DNA from 3 places in the Streptomyces sp. NPDC086835 genome. Region 2 is predicted to be linked to each of the others. Evidence: riboswitches for the same ligand, from Rfam matches in the RefSeq annotation. Region 2 holds a riboswitch; each other region holds the start of a gene.
The links. A riboswitch is a leader RNA that binds a small molecule or an ion and turns the genes downstream of it on or off. The one in region 2 is predicted to bind thiamine pyrophosphate.

Region 1 (6,397 bases), on a different contig from region 2:
CGACCTGGTCATGCGCCTTTCCGCGGAGGCCGCCGCCGCAGGCGGCTACTGCAAGGCCCTGATGGGCAACCACGAACTGCTGCTGATCGGCGCCAAACGCTTCGGGGACACGCCCGTCAACTCCGGTGCCGGCACCGCCACCTTCCAGGCCGCGTGGCTCCTCAACGGCGGCCAGAAGACGGACATGGACCGGCTGCAGGAGGTCCACCTGCAGTGGATGGCCAGGCTCGACGCGATCGTCGAGGAGGACAGCCACCTCCTGCTGCACTCCGACACGACCGCGTACCTCGACTACGGGTCCACCATCGCGGACGTCAACGACACCGTGCACGCGGTCCTCACCCGGGGCGACGCGGACGAATGCTGGGACCTGTTCCGCAAGTTCACCAAGCGCTTCGCCTTCCGCGACGAGGGCGGCCCGCAGGCGGTGCGGGAGCTGCTCTCCGCCTATGGCGGCCGGCGCATCGTCCATGGTCACAGCCCCATCCCGTATCTGTTGGGCGAGGTGGGCACCGAGGACGGCGAGGACGGTGACCGCCCTGTGGTCGAGGGCCCGCACGTCTACGCGGACGGGCTCGCCATCGCCATGGACGGCGGCGTGACCATGGCCGGAAAGCTTCTTGTCCAGCAACTCCCCCTGACGGACTGAGCCGACTGCGGCAGGCGATTTACGGAAACCCCCTGTCACCCTGTGCCGTAACCGCTCTACCATCGGCCTATCCGTAGCAGACTCTCCTCCGTTTTCGCTCGACCGCCCGTCATACGGGCCGTCCGGCCCTACGGAGCATCGGGGGATGCACATGAAAAGCGCTCCGCACCTGCTGAACGAGGACCGCGCCGAGTACCAGCGGGTCCTCGACGAAGCACTGCGCAACGCCCATGAACGCCCTGACCTCGCCGCCGTGGGCCTGCGCCTCAACGCCGAGCAGCTGCGCACCATGGCGCTCAACGCGACGGCCCTGATAGCCGCCTCGGCCGCCGCCGAGTACGAGCACTATGTGAAAGTGCGCCGGGAGATGCGCACGTCCACGGCGGCCGCCTCGGTAAACGGCTCCGTGCTGTCCCCGACCGTCGGGCAGAGCGCGGAGGGCGGCGGCGCCGGCTTCGCCGCCGTCATCGCGGTGCTCGCCCCCGTCCTCGCCGGGACCGCCGCGGCGATCTTCCTGCTCGTCGGCTACATCCTGAAGATGCTCAGCCCCACGCCGTCGTTCGCCGACGCCCTGCTGACGGCCGGGTGGTTCTTCGGCGCCCTCACGGCGGCCGCCATCCTGGTCGCCGCGGTGGGGCTGCTCCTGACCGCCCTGCGCAACGGCGCCGCCCAGGTGGCGGAACAGGTGCCCGCCGGAGAGCTGCCGGACGAGGTGTCCAGAGCGAAGGACGCGTGGCGCCACGCCCTCCTGGAGCGCGGAATCCTGCCCTTCCTGCGGGCCGCCCTCGCCGACCCGAGCGCCGATCCGGCGTCCACCGCACCACCGCGGCCGGTCAGCCGGATCCCCAAGATCGGGTTCAGCGGGCCGGAGTTCTCCAGCCCCGCGGAGGGGTCGACCGCCGGGCAGCGGCCGACCTTCACCAGCCCGGACTTCACCAGCCCCGACTTCGGCGGTCCGGAACACCGGCCGGAGTGATCAGCGGCCGGGGCAGGTGGAGGCACGGGCCGGGTGGAGGGCACGGGCCGACGCCTCGGCGCCGGCCTGCCCCCTCACCCGTCGGTGCGCCCGCGGGTCAGTCCGCGATCGGCAGATACACCCGGTTGCCCGCCGCAGCGAACTCCCGTGACTTCTCCGCCATGCCGGCTTCGGCCTCCGCGAGGGCGCCCCCGTCTCCGAGATCGCCGCCGTGCTTGCGCCTGATGTCCTGGGAGATCTTCATCGAGCAGAACTTCGGACCGCACATCGAGCAGAAGTGCGCGGTCTTCGCCGGCTCGGCCGGCAGCGTCTCGTCGTGGAACTCCCGGGCCGTGTCCGGGTCGAGGGCCAGATTGAACTGGTCCTCCCACCGGAACTCGAAGCGCGCGTCGGACAGCGCGTCGTCCCACTCCTGGGCCCCCGGATGCCCCTTGGCGAGGTCCGCCGCGTGCGCGGCGATCTTGTAGGTGATGACGCCGGTCTTCACGTCGTCACGGTCCGGAAGGCCGAGGTGCTCCTTGGGCGTCACGTAGCAGAGCATGGCCGTGCCCCACCAAGCGATCATGGCCGCTCCGATGCCGGAGGTGATGTGGTCGTAGGCAGGGGCCACATCGGTGGTGAGCGGGCCGAGGGTGTAGAACGGGGCCTCCTCGCAGATCTCCTGCTGAAGGTCGATGTTCTCCTTGATCTTGTGCATCGGGACGTGACCGGGGCCTTCGATCATCGTCTGCACATTGAAACGCTTGGCGATCGAGTTGAGCTCCCCGAGCGTTTTCAACTCGGCGAACTGCGCTTCGTCGTTGGCGTCCGCGATCGAGCCGGGCCGCAGGCCGTCACCGAGGGAGTACGTGACGTCGTACGCGGCAAGGATCTCGCACAGCTCCTCGAAGTGCTCGTAGAGGAAGGACTCCTTGTGGTGCGCGAGGCACCACGCTGCCATGATCGAACCGCCGCGCGAGACGATGCCGGTCTTGCGGCGCGCCGTCAACGGCACGTAGCGCAGCAGCACCCCCGCGTGGACCGTCATGTAGTCGACGCCCTGCTCGGCCTGTTCGATGACGGTGTCCTTGTAGACGTCCCAGGTCAGCTCCTCGGCCTTGCCGTCGACCTTCTCCAGTGCCTGGTACAGCGGCACGGTGCCGATCGGCACGGGGGAGTTGCGCAGCACCCACTCGCGGGTGGTGTGGATGTTGCGCCCCGTGGACAGGTCCATGACCGTGTCGGCGCCCCAGCGGGTCGCCCAGGTCATCTTCTCCACCTCCTCCTCGATGGAGGAGGTGACCGCGGAGTTGCCGATGTTGGCGTTGACCTTCACCAGGAACCGCTTGCCGATGATCATCGGCTCGATCTCCGGGTGGTTGACGTTCGCCGGCAGGACGGCCCGGCCGGCCGCGATCTCCTCCCGCACCACCTCGGGGGAGACGTTCTCGCGGATGGCGACGTACTCCATCTCCGGCGTGATCTCGCCGCGGCGGGCGTACGCGAGCTGGGTGACCGCCTGGCCGTCACGTCCGCGGCGGGGCTGGCGCGGGCGGCCGGGAAAGACCGCGTCGAGGTTGCGCAGCCCCCCGCGCGGGGACGTGTGCTTGATCCCGTCGTCCTCGGGCCTGACGGGCCGCCCCGCGTACTCCTCGGTGTCGCCGCGACCGATGATCCAGTTCTCCCGCAGCGGCGGCAGGCCGCGGCGTACATCGGTCTCGACGTTCGGGTCGGTGTACGGGCCGGACGTGTCGTACAGCGTCACGTCCTTGCCGTTGGTGAGGTGCACCTTGCGGACCGGCACACGGAGGTCGGGGCGGGAACCCTCGACGTATCCCTTGTGCCAGCCGATGGACTTCCCGGCCTCGTCGTTCTGGTTCGAGGCAGGCGTGCGTGCGTCCGATACGGTCATGAGACCTACTCCCTACGCCGGCATTACCCGGTAACAGGTTCGGCGGTCGGCGCAGCTGTCCCGTACGGATGTACGAAGGTCAGCGCCCTCTCAGCCCGGTGCTCCGAGCTCCCGCGTGTGCAAAGGTGCCACCACGCTAGCGTCATATCTGGCGCGCTGAACAGAGGGCCCCTCCTGCTCTTGCGATGATCGGTCCGTGACCTCATCGCCGCAGCCCCCAGAACCGCACGGCCAGGCCCACAGTCATGTGCACAGTCATGGGCCCGCCGCGCCAGTCTCCAAGCACCTTCGCAAGGTCATCGCCGCCGTGCTCATCCCCTTCGCGACAGCCGTCCTCGTCGGCCTCGCCGTGCTGTGGCCGGGGGGCGCACCCGGCCATGAGCGCACCGGTGTCGGCTTCGACCGGCAGACCGAAGAGGGCAAGGTGGTCTCTCTCGAGTGGGTCGACTGCAAGGACGTCAACGCCGCCCAGGTCCCACCGACCGGCGACACCTCCACGCCGGAGGGTCGCGAGGCCGTCAACTCGCAGCAGGGCCAGTGCGCCAGGGCGACCGTCGAAGTGACCACGGGCAAGGACAAGGGCCGTACCTTCGTCGAGATCGTCCAGCCTGACGCACCGCGGCAGTTGGAGGAAGGGCAGGGTGTGGTCGTCGCGTACGCCCCGGACGCGCCCCGCGATCTCCAGTACTCGGTGACGGACGTCGACCGGGGACTCCCCATGGCGGTGCTGGCCGGGATCTTCGCACTCGTCGTGGTGCTCGTCGGCCGGATGCGGGGCGTGATGGCCCTGATCTCGCTCGCCGCCTCGTTCGCCCTGCTGACGCTCTTCATCCTGCCCGCGATCCTGCAGGGGTCCAATCCCCTGGTCGTGGCCGTGGTCGGGGCGAGCGCCATCATGCTGATCGCGCTCTACATGTGCCACGGGGTGACCGCGCGGACCTCCGTCGCGGTGCTCGGCACACTGATCTCCTTGCTGCTGATCGGTCTGCTCGGCTCACTGTTCATCGACTGGGCCAGTCTCAGTGGGAACACCGACGACAACACCGGTCTGATCCACGGCCTTTATCCGGAGATCGACATGAGCGGTCTGCTGCTGGCCGGAGTCATCATCGGCTCGCTCGGCGTTCTGGACGACGTGACGGTGACGCAGACCTCGGCCGTGTGGGAGCTGCATCAGGCCGACCCCGACATGGGGCCCCGGGCGCTCTACCGCTCGGCCATCCGCATCGGCCGCGACCACATCGCGTCCGTCGTCAACACACTGGTGCTCGCCTACGCGGGTGCCGCGCTGCCGCTGCTGCTCCTCTTCTCCATCGCGCAGTCCAGCGTGGGCACCGTCGCCAACAGCGAGTTGGTGGCCGAGGAGATCGTACGGACGCTGGTGGGGTCGATCGGCCTGGTCGCGTCGGTGCCGGTGACGACCGCCCTCGCCACCCTGGTGGTCTCCGCGGACCGCCCCGGTCGGGCGGGACCGGGCAACCCGAACGGGGCGCCGGCGCGGACCGGGAGGGGGCGGCGACGCAAGGCGTGAGCGGAGGGTGAGGCGGCGGGGCAGGCGCTTCAGCCGGCGTTCTCCTCGGCGAGGATGCGGCCGAGCGCCTCCTCCAGGCTGACCTCGAAGTCACCGAGCGTGAGCTCTTGCCCCATCGGCAGCAGCTTGTCCGTGCGGTCGAGGAAGGCGACCAGCGGCGCCGCTCCCGCCCTGAACAGTGCGGAATCCGCGCCGACGCGAAGCCTGATGATGACGTCCGACAGGCTTTCCGGTCCGACGGGCGCGATGTGCACATCACCGTCGCCGCTCGGCCCATTGATCCCGTCGAGCAGCAGCTCCCGCCCGAATGCCCAGGTCACAGGCGCGTCACCGGGCAGGTGGAAGGTCATCCGCACCGCGTACGGATCTCCTGTCTCGTAATCCAGTCCCACCGGAATCCGGAAGGAGAGTTCCTCGGAGACGAGGAACCTCATCAGAACCTCGGCCTGGACCGACTCGCGCATCACATACCCCGCAGCAGATGAAGCAATGAATGAAACCGCACTGACAAAGCAGAAGAAAACGGCCAGGAACAATCCCCTGGACCCTCTTGACGCCATCGTGGTCGAAGGCCTAGCAGATCACAAGGAGTGATATTTCAGATACTGATAGAGAAGGCAAGTGACCCCAACAGCCCACCGATTCCGGTGCGCAACTGCTCAACTGCCGGAAGCAGCCTGGCCTCCTGGTCCAACGGAAGAGAAATGGCCATCGTTGCGGCTTGGCAACCAACAGTGATCGGAATGGCGGCACAGACCGTGCCGATTGCATATTCCTCCCGTTCCACGACCGGCTCCATGGATCCTCGCGCGGCGAGCCGCTCGAGCATCGTGCGCCCGTCACGCACCGTGTACGGCGTCACGGGTTGCACGGGATGGCGGCTCAGGTGGTCGCGGCGTGACGATTCGTCGAGCTGTCCGAGCAGGCACTGGCCCAGCGCGTGTGCGTGTCCGGTCTCCCGGAAGTCGGCCCACTCGGGCACTGCGGGGGCGTAGGGCGTGTCGGAGACCGCGACGATGTCGATCTCGCCCTCGCGGTAGACGGCGAAGTAGACGGGGACACCGATCGCGTCCCGCCAGTGCGCGAGGGAATCCTCGAGAGTGCTGCGACGATTCTCCGGCGTGCCGCCGACCAGACGTTCGACGGCGTCCCCGAGCGTGTACACGCCGCTCCGACGCCGCAGGTAATCGTCGTGGGTCAGGGTCCGCAGCAGGTGGTAGGCGGTCGGCAGAGGGATCCCGGCCTCGCGTGCGAGTTGCTTCGCCGGAGCCCCGTCCGGGTGTGCGCCGGCCGCTTCCAGCAGCCTCAACGCACGCTGCACGGAGCTGATCAGGGTAGGTGCAGCGGCTT
Region 2 (6,397 bases):
TGACCGTGCCGGCGCGGGTGGAGCCGCCGGCGCCGTAGGTCACGGAGACGAAGTTCGGGGCGACCGCCTCGACCCTGCGCAGCGCGTTCCACAGGTTCCGCTCGCCCTTTTCCGTCTTGGGCGCCCAGAACTCGAACGAGTACGACGTCCTGCCCGTCGCAAGCATGTCGCGCACCGTGCGTGCGCGATCCGTTCTGGTGGAAGCAGTACCGAGGGCCATACGGGCAGGTTAGCCAGACCGAGGGGATCCTCGAACCGAATCAGGGAAATATGTCTGTTTTGCCGGTGTCTTGTCCACTCCTTGGACAGAGATGGACGATCAACGTCACCGTCAAGCGGTCCGCTCCCTGACCCGCTTCGCCAGGTCAGCGGCGGCCCCGGCCGGATCGCCGGCCTCGGTGATCGCCCGTACGACGACGACCCTGCGCGCACCCGCGTCCAGCACCTCGTCCAGATTGGCGGCGTCGATCCCGCCGATCGCGAACCACGGCCGGTCACCGGCCAGCCCCGCCGTGTACCGCACCAGGCCGAGGCCGGGGGCGTGCCGCCCGGGCTTGGTGGGAGTGGGCCAGCAGGGGCCCGTGCAGAAGTAGTCCACGCCGGGCTCGACGGCAGCGGCGGCCGCCTCGGACTCGCTGTGCGTCGAGCGGCCGATCAGCACGCCGTCCCCGAGGATCGCGCGGGCGGCCGGCACCGGCAGGTCGCCCTGGCCCAGGTGCAGCACGTCGGCGCCGATGGCGTGAGCCACGTCGGCGCGGTCGTTCACTGCGAGGAGCTTGCCGTGCCGGCGGCAGGCGTCGGCGAAGACCTGGAGGTGCTCCAGCTCCTCCGCGGCCTCCATGCCCTTGTCGCGCAGCTGCACGATGTCCACGCCGGACGCCAGCACGGCGTCGAGGAACTCGGGCAGGTCGCCCTGCCGCTTACGGGCGTCCGTGCACAGATAGAGCCGGGCGTCGGACAGCAGCGCGTGAGCCGTGGACATGAGGCGATCCCCCCGTTGGGCGGCGGACGCACGGGCCGGGCGGCCCGGGCCGTGCATCCGCCGGCGATGATGGTTTCCGTCGGTTCAGACGGCGAGCGCCTGGGCCCGGCGCTTCACCTCCGTGCCGCGATTCTCGCTGAGCGCCTGGGCAGGCGTGCCCGGCAGGGTCGGGTCGGGGGTGAAGAGCCACTCGAGCATCTCTTCGTCGGTGAAGCCGTCGTCCCTCAGCAGGGTCAGGGTCCCGGAGAGGCCCTTGACCACCTTGTTGCCGTCGATGAAGGCGGCAGGCACCTGGAGCGCCCTGTTCTCACCGCGGCGCACGGCGATCAGCTGGCCGTCCTTGACCAGCTGCCGCACGCGCGTCACCTCGACATCGAGCATTTCCGCGATGTCCGGCAGGTAGAGCCAGGCGGGGACGAGGGCATCGATCTTTGCGTCAATCTCGGTCACGGGGACAAGCCTGCCATCCAGGACCGACAGTCGGTAGCCAGGACCTACCGTGCCGCCGCCTTCAGAGGTACGGAAGGGTCGGCCGCCCTCGCCGGGTCCAGCTCGGTCCCGGACACGATCAGCTTGCGGCCCTGTGCCAGATCACGGGGCCTGCCCACCGTCAGCAGGGCAACCAGCGCACCCTCGCGCAGCCACAGCACCGACCATGTGTCCTCCGCCGGACTGCCGCGCCACAGCAGCGTGTCGGCGGCGCCGTGGTGGCCCGCGTACTGGACGAAGCGGCCGAACTGCTCGGACCAGAAGTACGGCACCGGGTCGTACACCTCGGGGGTCCGCGGCTCCGGCTCCTGGTCGCCGACGATGTTCGCCGCGACCGTGCCCGGCCCCTGGAGCGCGTTGTCCCAGTGGTGGACGAGCAGCCGCTCGCCGTAACGGCCGGACGGGTAGGAGGCGCAGTCCCCGACGGCGTACACGTCGGGCGCTGACGCACGCAGATACCGGTCGGCGACCACCGCGCCGTCCGGGCCGAGTTCGATGCCGGAGCCCGCGAGCAGGGCGGTGGCGGGGCGCGCGCCGATACCGACGACCACGGCGCCGGCCGGGATCCTGCGCCCTCCGGCCAGGACGACGGCTCCCGGCTCGACGGCTTCCACCCTGGCGCCGGTGATCAGTTCGGCCCCGTGCTGCTCGTACCAGGCGGCCATCGGGGCGGCGACCTCGGCGGGCATGGTCCCGGCGAGCGGGCGGCCCGCGGCCTCGACGACGGTGACGCGGCACCCCGCCCGGCGCGCGGCGGTCGCGAACTCGGCGCCGATCCAGCCGGCGCCGACCACGACGATGTCGTGCTGCTCGGCGAGCAGCGGCCGCAGCCGGGCGGCGTCGTCGAGCGTGCGCAGCAGATGGACACCGGGGACGCCGACGGCGCCGGGCAGGGTGACCGGCTCGGCGCCGGTGGCCAGGACCAGCACGTCGTACGGGACCGGGCCGGACACGGTGTCGACCTCGTGCGCGTCGGTCCGCACCCGGGTCACCTCGAGGCCCAGGCGCAGTTCCACGCCGAGCGCCTCGAAGTCGATGTCGAAGGCGGAGTCCTCCGCCTTGCCGAGCAGGATCGCCTTGGACAGTGGCGGCCTGTCGTACGGCTGGTGCGGCTCCGCGCCGATCAGGGTGACCGTGCCGGTGAATCCCTGCTCGCGAAGGGCGACCGCGGTCTGCACACCGGCCATGCCGGCGCCGACGATCACCACGCGCCGCCGCGCCGCCGCCGTCCGCTGCCCTTCGTCCGCCCGCGTCTGATGCTGCCGTTCGTCCACCCGCACACCATACGTACCTGACTGGGGGTCAGGAGGCGCGTGGTCAGGAAGCCTGCTCCTCCACGACGCTCGTCCCGCTGCCCTCCTGGGACTCCCACTGCCAGCTCTCCTCAAGCCGCACCCGGCCGTCCGGCAGGTCCACGACCGTGGAGAGGCAGTGGCCGGACGAGGTCCCGCCGTCCGTCTTGAGCTGCACATAGCGGAAGTCCAGCCGGTCGCCGTCCCTGGTGCCCACCAGGTGGCCGCGGACCACGTCGCCGCCTTCGTACTCGGCCCAGATCCTGCCCTGCTCCTCGTGGTACGTGAACCGGGTCCGGGTGCCGACCTGGCCCGGGGCCTGGTCGGCGACCGGGGAGAGAACAAGTCCGTCGAGCGACTTCGCCACTGCTGCGGCTCCCTTACAACGCGTCGGGTCGTGCGGTTAGGGTGGCCACCGTAAGGCACTCGCGGGAGCCCGGACGCACCGGGCTGAGAGGGAGGCTGGACGGCCTCCGACCGTACGAACCTGATCCGGGTCATGCCGGCGAAGGGAGGGGCTGGACGCCCATGTCTCGTACACCGAGCCCAGACGTCCTCGTCATCGGGGGCGGGATCATCGGCCTGGTCACGGCCTGGCGCACCGCGCAGCGGGGCCTACGGGTCGCCGTCGCCGATCCGGAACCGGGCGGCGGGGCGGCGCAGGTCGCCGCCGGGATGCTGGCCGCCGTCACCGAACTGCACTACGGCGAGCAGACGCTGCTCGGCCTCAACCTCGAATCCGCGCACCGCTATCCGGACTTCGTCGCCGAGCTGGAGGAGACGTCCGGCGGGCGGGTGGGCTACCGCTCCTGCGGCACGCTCGCCGTCGCCCTCGACGCCGACGACCGGGCGCATCTGCGTGAACTGCACGCCCTCCAGCACCGGTCGGGGCTCTCGTCCGAGTGGCTCACCGGCCGCGAATGCCGCCGCCTCGAGCCGATGCTCGCCCCCGGCGTCCGTGGCGGGCTGCGGGTCGACGGCGACCACCAGGTCGACCCCCGCCGGCTGGCCGCGGCCCTGATCACCGCCTGCGAGCGGGCCGGGGTCGACTTCCGCCGCAGCTGGGCGGAGCGGCTGCTCGTGACGGGCGACCGGGCGACCGGGGCGGTGCTCGCCGACGGCTCCGAAGTCACCGCGGGACAGGTCGTCCTGGCCGGCGGCAGCATGAGCGGACGGCTGGAGGGCGTACCGAAGGACGTGCTCCCGCCCGTACGCCCGGTGAAGGGCCAGGTCCTGCGGCTGACCGTGCCACGCCCCTACGCGCCGTTCCTGTCCCGCACGGTGCGCGCCGTGGTCCGCGGCAGCCATGTCTACCTCGTGCCACGCGAGGACGGCGAGCTGGTGGTGGGCGCGACCAGCGAGGAGCTCGGCTGGGACACGACGGTCACCGCGGGCGGGGTGTACGAGCTGCTGCGCGACGCGCACGAGCTGGTGCCCGGGATCACGGAACTGCCCCTCACCGAGACCCGGGCGGGACTGCGCCCCGGCTCCCCCGACAACGCGCCGCTGCTGGGCCCCACCGAACTGCTCGGACTGCTGCTGGCCACCGGGCACTACCGCAACGGCGTGCTGCTGACGCCCGTCACCGGCGATGTGCTGGCCGACGCGCTGACGACCGGTGAACTGCCCGAAGTGGCACGGCCCTTCTCCCCACGCCGCTTCTCGTCCGTCCTTCAGGAGCAGCCCGCATGAACACCTCCGTCAACGACAGCGCCGACACCGCTGTCGCCGCCCCTGCCGCTGCCCCCGTCGTCGCCCCGGCCGCCGTCGGCGATCCGATCCGCGTCCTCGTCAACGGCGAGGCCCGCCACGTCGCGGCCGGCACCACGCTGGACGTGGTCGTCACAGCTCTCTCCGCCGCGCCCTCCGGCGTCGCCGCCGCCGTCAACGAGGCGGTCGTCCCGCGGGGCGAATGGGCCGCCACGCGGCTCGGTGACGGGGACCGCGTCGAGATTCTCACCGCAGTGCAGGGAGGCTGAACGGCCATGGCCGACGACCGTTTCACTCTCGGAGGGACCACCTTCGACTCCCGTCTGATCATGGGCACGGGCGGGGCGCCCAGCCTCGAGGTGCTCGAGCGGTCGCTCGTCGCGAGCGGCACGGAACTGACGACCGTCGCGATGCGGCGCCTCGACCCGACGGTCCAGGGGTCCGTGCTGTCCGTCCTGGACCGGCTCGGCATCCAGGTCCTGCCGAACACCGCCGGCTGCTTCACCGCCGGCGAGGCGGTGCTCACCGCCCGCCTGGCCCGGGAGGCCCTCGGCACCGACTGGATCAAGCTCGAGGTCGTCGCGGACGAGCGGACACTGCTGCCGGACGGCGTGGAGCTGCTCGACGCGGCGGAGGCACTCGTCGACGACGGCTTCACCGTGCTGCCGTACACGAACGACGACCCGGTGCTCGCGCGAAAGCTCCAGGACGTGGGCTGCGCGGCGATCATGCCGCTCGGCTCGCCGATCGGCTCCGGGCTCGGCATCCGCAACCCGCACAACTTCCAGCTGATCGTCGAGCAGGCGGACGTCCCCGTCATCCTGGACGCGGGCGCCGGCACGGCGTCGGACGCCGCGCTGGCGATGGAGCTCGGATGCGCGGCGGTGATGCTGGCGTCGGCGGTGACGCGGGCGCAGGAGCCGGTCCTGATGGCGGAGGCGATGCGCCACGCGGTGGAGGCGGGCCGGCTGGCGTTCCGCGCGGGCCGGATCCCGCGACGCCACTTCGCGATGGCGTCCTCGCCGCACGAGGGGCGGGGGGCGCTCGACCCGGAGCGACCGGCGTTCTGAGGGGGCGGGTTCCGGGGGTGCGGGTGCGTGTCGCCTGCGGCGGGCCTGTTCCCCTGCCCGCCCCTTCGCGCTGTACCGATGTGCGGCTCCGCCGCTTGGGGGCCCGCCAGGCCCGTACCGCGCTTCGCGCGGGGGCCCGGGGCAGAGCCCCCGGAACACCCCCTGCGGCGGCCACGCCCCCGCCACCACCGCGTCACAGCTCGGCTGCAGTCCCGCCCCGTCCCGGTCCGGCCCGTCGGACCCCGTCTCCCCGGCTCGTAGAATCGCCGCGTGGATACGACCCTCCAGGACCCTCTCGTCGGGCAGGTGCTCGACGGCCGCTACCGCGTCGATGCGCGCATCGCCGTCGGCGGCATGGCCACGGTCTACCGGGCCGTCGACACCCGGCTCGACCGGGTGCTCGCTCTCAAGGTGATGCATCCGGATCTCGCCACGGACGTCACGTTCGTGGAGCGGTTCATCCGCGAGGCGAAGTCCGTCGCACGGCTGGCGCACCCGAACGTGGTCGGGGTCTTCGACCAGGGCGCTCAGGGCGCGTACGTGTACCTGGCGATGGAGTACGTGGAGGGCTGCACCCTCCGTGACGTCCTGCGTGAGCGCGGCGCGCTCCAGCCGCGGGCCGCGCTCGACATCCTGGAGCCCGTGCTGGCCGCGCTCGGCGCCGCGCACCGGGCCGGGTTCGTGCACCGGGACATGAAGCCGGAGAACGTGCTCATAGGGGACGACGGCCGGGTCAAGGTCGCCGACTTCGGTCTGGTGCGCGCGGTCGGTTCCGTGACCAACACCTCGGGCACGGTGCTCGGCACCGTCTCCTATCTCGCACCGGAGCAGATCGAGTACGGCACGGCCGACAC
Region 3 (6,397 bases), on a different contig from region 2:
GCATCAGCAGTCTCGGCTCCGGTGCCAGCGCCCTGGCGAGGGCGACACGCTGCTGCTCGCCGCCGGACAGGGCGGCGACGGACCTCTGCTGCGCACCGGGCAGCCCCACCAGCCGCAGCAACTCGTCGGTCCGGCGGGCCCGTTCCCCGCGGTCCGCGCCGTGCATCCGCAGTCCGAAGGCGACATTGCCGCCGACATCCCGCTGCGGGAACAGCTGGTGGTCCTGGAACATGAGCCCCACCCCGCGCCGATGCACCGGTACCCGCACCTGGTCGGCGCCGCCGAGCAACACCCGCCCCGCGTCGGCCTCCTGGAGCCCGGCGACCACGCGTAGCAACGTCGACTTGCCGCTGCCGCTCGGTCCGAGCAGGCACACGATCTCGTGCTCGGCGACCTCGAGGTCCACCGAGTCCAGCGCGGTACGCGGCCCGAACCGTACGGTCACGCCCGCCAGTTCCAGCAGCGCCATCAGAACTCCTCGGTGGTGGACTCGGTACGGATGCGTTCGAGCAGCAGCAGCGCCACCGCGCACACCACCATCAAGATGGTGCTCAGTGCCATGGCCTGCCCGTAGTTGAGCTCCCCGGGCCGTCCCAGCAGCCGTGCGACGGCCACGGGCAGCGTCGGGTTGTCGGGCCGGGCGATGAAGACGGTCGCGCCGAACTCGCCGAGGGAGACGGCGAACGCGAAACCGGCGGCCACCGCCAGCGCCCTGCGCACCAGCGGCAGATCGACCTCCCGCCATGCCCGCAGCGGGGAGGCGCCGAGGACCGCGGCCGCCTCCCGCAGGCGTTCGTCCACGGCGCGCAGCACGGGCAGCATCGTGCGCACGACGAAGGGCACGCCGACCAGCGCCTGGGCGAGGGGCACGAGGATCCACGAGGCCCGCAGGTCCAGCGGCGGTTCGTCGAGGGTGATGAGGAAGCCGAAGCCGACGGTCACGGCGGAGACGCCGAGCGGCAGCATGAGCAGTGCGTCGAAGCCCCGGACGAGCCTGCCCGCCCGGCGGGTGAGAGCGGCGGCGGCGAGACCGCCGACGGCGACAGAGATGGCGGTCGCGGCCAGGGCGTAGCGGAGGGAGTTCCACACGGCGTCGATCGGCGGCACGAGGAACGCTCCGCCGGAGGGGTCCACGGTGCCGAGTTCCCGGTAGTAGCCGAACCCGTAGCCGGCCGGGGTGTCGAAGGAGCGCTCGACCAGCACCGCGAGCGGCACCAGGAGCAGCACCACCACCGTGGTCAGGACGCCGCCGAGCAGCAGCCACTGAACAGTGCCGCGCGGCCGTCGCGCGGTGCGCGACGGATCGACGAGCCGCAGCGCGCTCTCCCGCCGCCGCACCGTCCAGGCGTGCACGGCCAGGACCGCGCCGACCGCCAGGAACTGCACCAGCGTCAGCACGGCCGCCGTCGGCAGGTCCAGGAACTCGGCGGTCTGCCGGTAGATCTCCACCTCGAGGGTGGAGAAGGCGGGGCCGCCGAGGATCTGCACGACACCGAAGGAGGTGAAGGTGAAGAGGAAGACCATGAGGGCGGCCGCGGCGAGCGAGGGCACCAGCGCGGGCAGCGTCACCCGCCGCCAGGCGGCGAAGCGCCCCGCGCCCAGCACCCGGGCCGCTTCCTCCTGGCGGGGGTCGAGCTGCGACCACAGGCCGCCGACGGTGCGTACGACGACGGCGTAGTTGAAGAAGACGTGCGCGAGGAGGATCGCCCACACCGTGGTGTCCAGCCGGATCCCCCACAGCTCGTCGACGAGTCCGCCGCGCCCCAGCAGCGCCAGGAACGCCGTACCGACGACGACGGTCGGCAGCACGAACGGCACGGTGACCACCGCGCGCAGCAGCCGCTTCCCGGGAAAGTCGAGCCGGGCGAACACGTACGCGCCGGGCAGCGCGATCAGCAGGGTCAACGCCGTGGACGCCAGCGCCTGCCAGGTGGTGAACCACAGGACCTCGCGGATGTCCGGCCGGCCGAGCACCTCGCCGAACCGGCCGAACTGCCAGGCCCCCTCGGCGTGGAGGCCGCGTCCGACGATCGCCGCGACGGGGTAGGCGAAGAAAAGCGCGAAGAACGCGACCGGACCGGCCATCAGGCCGAGCCGGGCCGCGTTCCCCCGCAGGGACCTGCCTACTTCACGACGAGCGAGGACCACGACCGGACCCACTGCTCACGGTTCTTCGCGATGGTGTCCGCGGCGACGGTCTCGGGCTTCTCGACCACCGCGCCGTGCTCGGTGAACAGCTCGGGCAGCTTCGCGTCCTTGACCACCGGGTTGACGAACATGTTGAGCGGCATGTCCTCCTGGAACTTCTTGCTGATCATGAAGTCCAGCAGCGCCTTGCCGCCCGCCTCGTTCTTCGCGCCCGTCAGCAGGCCCGCGAACTCGATCTGCCGGAAGCAGGTGCCGGTGGCCACGCCGGTGGGCGCCTCCGCCGGCTGCGGGTCGGAGTAGAGGACCTCGACCGGCGGGCTGGAGGCGTACGAGACGACGAGCGGGCGGTCGGCCTTGGCCTTCTTGCCGCCGGCGGAGCCGGAGAACTCCTCGTTGTACGCCTGCTCCCAGCCGTCGACGACCTTGACGCCGTTGTCCTTGAGCTTGGTCCAGTAGCCCTGCCAGCCCGACTCGCCGTACTCGCCGATGCTGCCGAGGAGGAACCCGAGGCCGGGCGAGGAGGTGGCGGCGTTCTCGACGACCAGCATGTTCTTGTACTCGGGCTTCGCGAGGTCGGCGAAGGTCCGCGGCGGCGCGAGCTTCTTGTCGGCGAAGAACTTCTTGTCGTAGTTGACGCAGATGTCGCCGGTGTCCACGGGCGTCACGCGGTGCTTGCCTGCGTCGAGCTGGACCTCCTGCGCGACCTGGTCGAGGCCCTTGGCCTCGTACGGCGTGAAGAGGTCGTTGTCGAGGGCGCGGGACAGCAGGGTGTTGTCCACACCGAAGAAGACGTCGCCCTGCGGGGAGCCCTTGGTGAGGATCTCCTTGTTGAGCGCGGTGCCCGCGTCGCCGCTCTTGAGCACCTTGACCGTGTATCCGGTCTGCGCGGTGAACTCCTTCAGCACGGCGTCGGACGCCGCGAAGGAATCATGGCTGACGAGCGTCACGGTCTTCGGGCCGCTCGCCCCGCCGGACGGGTCCTTGTCCTTGGACTCCCCGCCGCACGCCGCGAGTACGCAGACGCCGAGGGCGCCGACGAGTGCCGTACGGACGGCACGCCGAAGCTGGCTGTTCATGATGCTGCTGACTCCCTACGCCGGTATGACCCGGATCAGGTCCGAGGGTCTGCGGCCCGTGGCCGTGAAGGCCTCGCCGCACTCTCAGCGCTGTGGTGCGCTCCCCTGTCGGAATGTTTCGTTGTTCATTTGTGCGAATGCACAGGGCACAGTATCAGCCACGGCCGACGGCCCCGCGGGTCACCGCTCCTGCGCAGCCAGCTGCCCGCAGGCTCCGTCGATCTCCTGACCGCGGGTGTCCCGGACGGTGACGGGCACACCGTGGGCGGCGATGGCCTCCACGAACGCCTTCTCGTCCTCGGGGCGCGAGGCCGTCCACTTCGAACCGGGCGTCGGGTTGAGCGGGATCAGGTTCACATGGACCCGCTTGCCCTTCAGCAGCCGGCCGAGGAGGTCACCGCGCCAGGCCTGGTCGTTGATGTCGCGGATCAGCGCGTACTCGATCGAGATCCGGCGGCCCGACTTCTCTGCGTACTCCCACGCGGCGTCGAGGACCTCGCGGACCTTCCAGCGCGTGTTGACCGGGACCAGGGTGTCGCGCAGTTCGTCGTCGGGGGCGTGCAGCGACACCGCGAGACGGCACTTGAAACCCTCGTCCGCGAAGCGGAGCATCGCCGGCACCAGGCCGACGGTCGAGACCGTGATCCCGCGCTGCGAGAGACCGAGGCCGTCCGGCTCGGGGTCGGTGAGACGCCGGACGGCTCCGACGACCCTCTTGTAGTTGGCGAGCGGCTCGCCCATGCCCATGAAGACGATGTTGGACAGCCGGGCCGGCCCTCCGGGCACCTCGCCGTCGCGCAGGGCGCGCATTCCGTCGACGATCTGGTGCACGATCTCGGCGGTCGACAGGTTCCGGTCGAGACCGGCCTGCCCGGTGGCGCAGAACGGGCAGTTCATGCCGCACCCGGCCTGCGACGAGATGCACATGGTGACCCGGTCGGGGTAGCGCATCAGCACCGACTCGACCAGCGTGCCGTCGTGCAGACGCCACAGCGTCTTGCGGGTGGTGTCGTCGTCGCACGAGATGTGCCGCACTACGGACATCAGATCCGGCAGCAGCTCGGTGGCGAGCTTCTCCCGTGCGGCCGCCGGGATGTCGGTCCACTGGGCGGGGTCGTGCGCGTACCGCGCGAAGTAGTGCTGGGACAGCTGCTTGGCGCGGAACGGCTTCTCGCCGATCGCGGCGACGGCGTCCTTGCGCTCGGCGGGCGTGAGGTCGGCGAGGTGCCGCGGGGGCTTCTTGGCTCCGCGGGGCGCGACGAAGGTGAGTTCTCCTGGCTTGGGCATGGTGAATCCAGTGTCGCAGACCCCGGCCGGTGACCCTGCGGCCGATGATTCGACGGGTGGTCGTCGCAGGTGGTCGTCGGTCACACCCGTGATGCGAAGGGACGCCGGTCGAGGGTCGAGAATGACCCCATGGACCCTCTGCTGCATCTCGACCGCACGCTCGACGACCTGGATCCGCCCCGCTGGACGCCTCCTGCCGCCGACGCGACCCACCTGGTCCGGAAGGTGCACGGGCTGCGGCGCGTCCCGCTGGGCCGACTCGCTCCGGCGGATCTGCACACGCTCGTCTCGCAGCAGGTGGCCCTGCCTTACGTTCTTCCGCTCGTGGTGCGCCTGCTGCTCGAGGAGCCGCTGCTGGACGCGTACTACTACGAGGGAGACCTGCTGCTCGCCGCCGTCGAGGCCCCGGCCTCCGCCTGGGACCTGCTGCCGGACCTCGCCGACCGGCTGCGCACCGTGATCACGACACTGCCTCAGACGGCGGTCGCCGACCTGCCTCGCGGCGCCGCCGAGGAGCTCGCCCGCTTCGCGGCGCGGCCGGGGTCACCTCGCTGACCTGACGAAGAGGGCCCGCCGTCCTGGTGGACGACGGGCCCTCACACACACAGATCCAACGGGTCAGCCCGACCCTACGAAGACCACCAGCAGCAGCCACACCACCGGCGCCGTCGGCAACAGCGAGTCGAGGCGGTCCATGATGCCGCCGTGTCCGGGAAGCAGCGTGCCCATGTCCTTGATGCCGAGGTCGCGCTTGATCATCGACTCGCCGAGGTCGCCCAGCGTGGCGCTGACGGCGACCGCGAGGCCGAGGAGGAGGCCCTGCCACCACGCCCCGTCGTCGATGAGGAACTGCATGCACAGCGCCCCCGCGGCCATCGCGAACGAGACCGCGCCGAGGAGCCCTTCGCGGGTCTTGCCGGGGCTGATGCGCGGCGCGAGCTTGTGCTTGCCGAAGCGCCAGCCCACCGCGTACGCGCCGGTGTCGCTGACCACGGTGAGCAGCAGGAAGGTGAGCACCCGCTCCGGACCGTCGTCCGCCGTCAGCATCAGCGCGACGAAGGTCGCCAGGAAGGGGACGTAGAAGGCGGCGAACACGCCGGCCGTGACGTCCCTCAGATAGCCCTCCGGCCGCTCCGTCATGCGCCAGACGAGCACCGCGAGCGCCGTGAGCGCCATCGCCACCCATGCGCCCTCCGCCCCGCGGACGTAGCCGGCGACGACCATCGCCGCGCCGCCCACCGCGAGGGGGACGAGCGGAGCCTTGATCTGCTTGCGCTCCTCGAGACGGGAGGTCAGCTCCCACAGACCGACGACGACGGCGACGGCGATCACCCCGACGAAGACGGCCTTGACGAGGAACAGGGAGACGACGATCACCGCGCCGAGCCCGACGCCGACCCCTATCGCCGCGCGCAGGTCCCGGCCGGCCCGCTTCTTCTGCGGCGGTCCGGGCCGGGCTGAGGGCTGCGGAGTGGGATCGCCCGACGGCGGCGGGGTGGGCATGGGCTCCTGCGGCATCTCGTCGCGGAACAGGGGGCCGCCCGGCCGAGCGGCCCCCTGGTCACGGTCCTCGCGGTGTTCGCCGCCGCTGTGGTCCTCGGCGTCTCTACCTGCGTCGGGAAGGTCCGGCACGATGGGCATGGGGCGAGTCTGCTGCGCGTCGTGCCCATCGTATACGGGACCCACCGGGAGGGGCCCCTGGTCGGGCGGTGGCCATGCTCCGGCGTATCCGGCGCCGTGCGGGGCCCCCCAGGAAGAGTCGTTCATCAGACCTCGAGCAGCTCGGCTTCCTTGTGCTTGAGCAGCTCGTCCACCTGCGCGACGTACTTCGCGGTGGTGTCGTCGAGCTCCTTCTCCGCACGGCGGCCCTCGTCCTCGCCGACCTC

Region 1: linked by a shared signal. The riboswitch ahead of thiC (phosphomethylpyrimidine synthase ThiC) and the one ahead of thiO (glycine oxidase ThiO) in region 2 are both predicted to bind thiamine pyrophosphate.
Region 3: linked by a shared signal. The riboswitch ahead of ACIPJI_RS34425 (thiamine ABC transporter substrate-binding protein) and the one ahead of thiO (glycine oxidase ThiO) in region 2 are both predicted to bind thiamine pyrophosphate.

What each region holds. Positions count from the first base shown of each region.
Region 1 covers NZ_JBIVAU010000010.1:163,871-170,267, forward strand. The annotation lists gene ACIPJI_RS28625 (metallophosphoesterase) at 1-649, shown strand, start outside; gene ACIPJI_RS28630 (hypothetical protein) at 795-1,625, shown strand; gene thiC (phosphomethylpyrimidine synthase ThiC) at 1,723-3,516, opposite strand; TPP riboswitch at 3,509-3,641, opposite strand; gene ACIPJI_RS28640 (YibE/F family protein) at 3,713-5,047, shown strand; gene ACIPJI_RS28645 (SsgA family sporulation/cell division regulator) at 5,077-5,511, opposite strand; gene ACIPJI_RS28650 (helix-turn-helix domain-containing protein) at 5,646-6,397, opposite strand, start outside.
Region 2 covers NZ_JBIVAU010000001.1:1,054,650-1,061,046, reverse strand. The annotation lists gene metF (methylenetetrahydrofolate reductase [NAD(P)H]) at 1-220, opposite strand, end outside; gene thiE (thiamine phosphate synthase) at 332-982, opposite strand; gene ACIPJI_RS04920 (Rv2175c family DNA-binding protein) at 1,067-1,432, opposite strand; gene ACIPJI_RS04915 (NAD(P)/FAD-dependent oxidoreductase) at 1,477-2,658, opposite strand; gene ACIPJI_RS04910 (hypothetical protein) at 2,789-3,130, opposite strand; TPP riboswitch at 3,182-3,294, shown strand; gene thiO (glycine oxidase ThiO) at 3,292-4,455, shown strand; gene thiS (sulfur carrier protein ThiS) at 4,452-4,742, shown strand; gene ACIPJI_RS04895 (thiazole synthase) at 4,749-5,543, shown strand; gene pknB (Stk1 family PASTA domain-containing Ser/Thr kinase) at 5,814-6,397, shown strand, end outside.
Region 3 covers NZ_JBIVAU010000017.1:17,523-23,919, reverse strand. The annotation lists gene ACIPJI_RS34435 (ABC transporter ATP-binding protein) at 1-469, opposite strand, end outside; gene ACIPJI_RS34430 (ABC transporter permease) at 469-2,085, opposite strand; gene ACIPJI_RS34425 (thiamine ABC transporter substrate-binding protein) at 2,124-3,224, opposite strand; TPP riboswitch at 3,220-3,341, opposite strand; gene rlmN (23S rRNA (adenine(2503)-C(2))-methyltransferase RlmN) at 3,405-4,511, opposite strand; gene ACIPJI_RS34415 (contact-dependent growth inhibition system immunity protein) at 4,641-5,066, shown strand; gene ACIPJI_RS34410 (phosphatidate cytidylyltransferase) at 5,130-6,278, opposite strand; gene frr (ribosome recycling factor) at 6,278-6,397, opposite strand, start outside.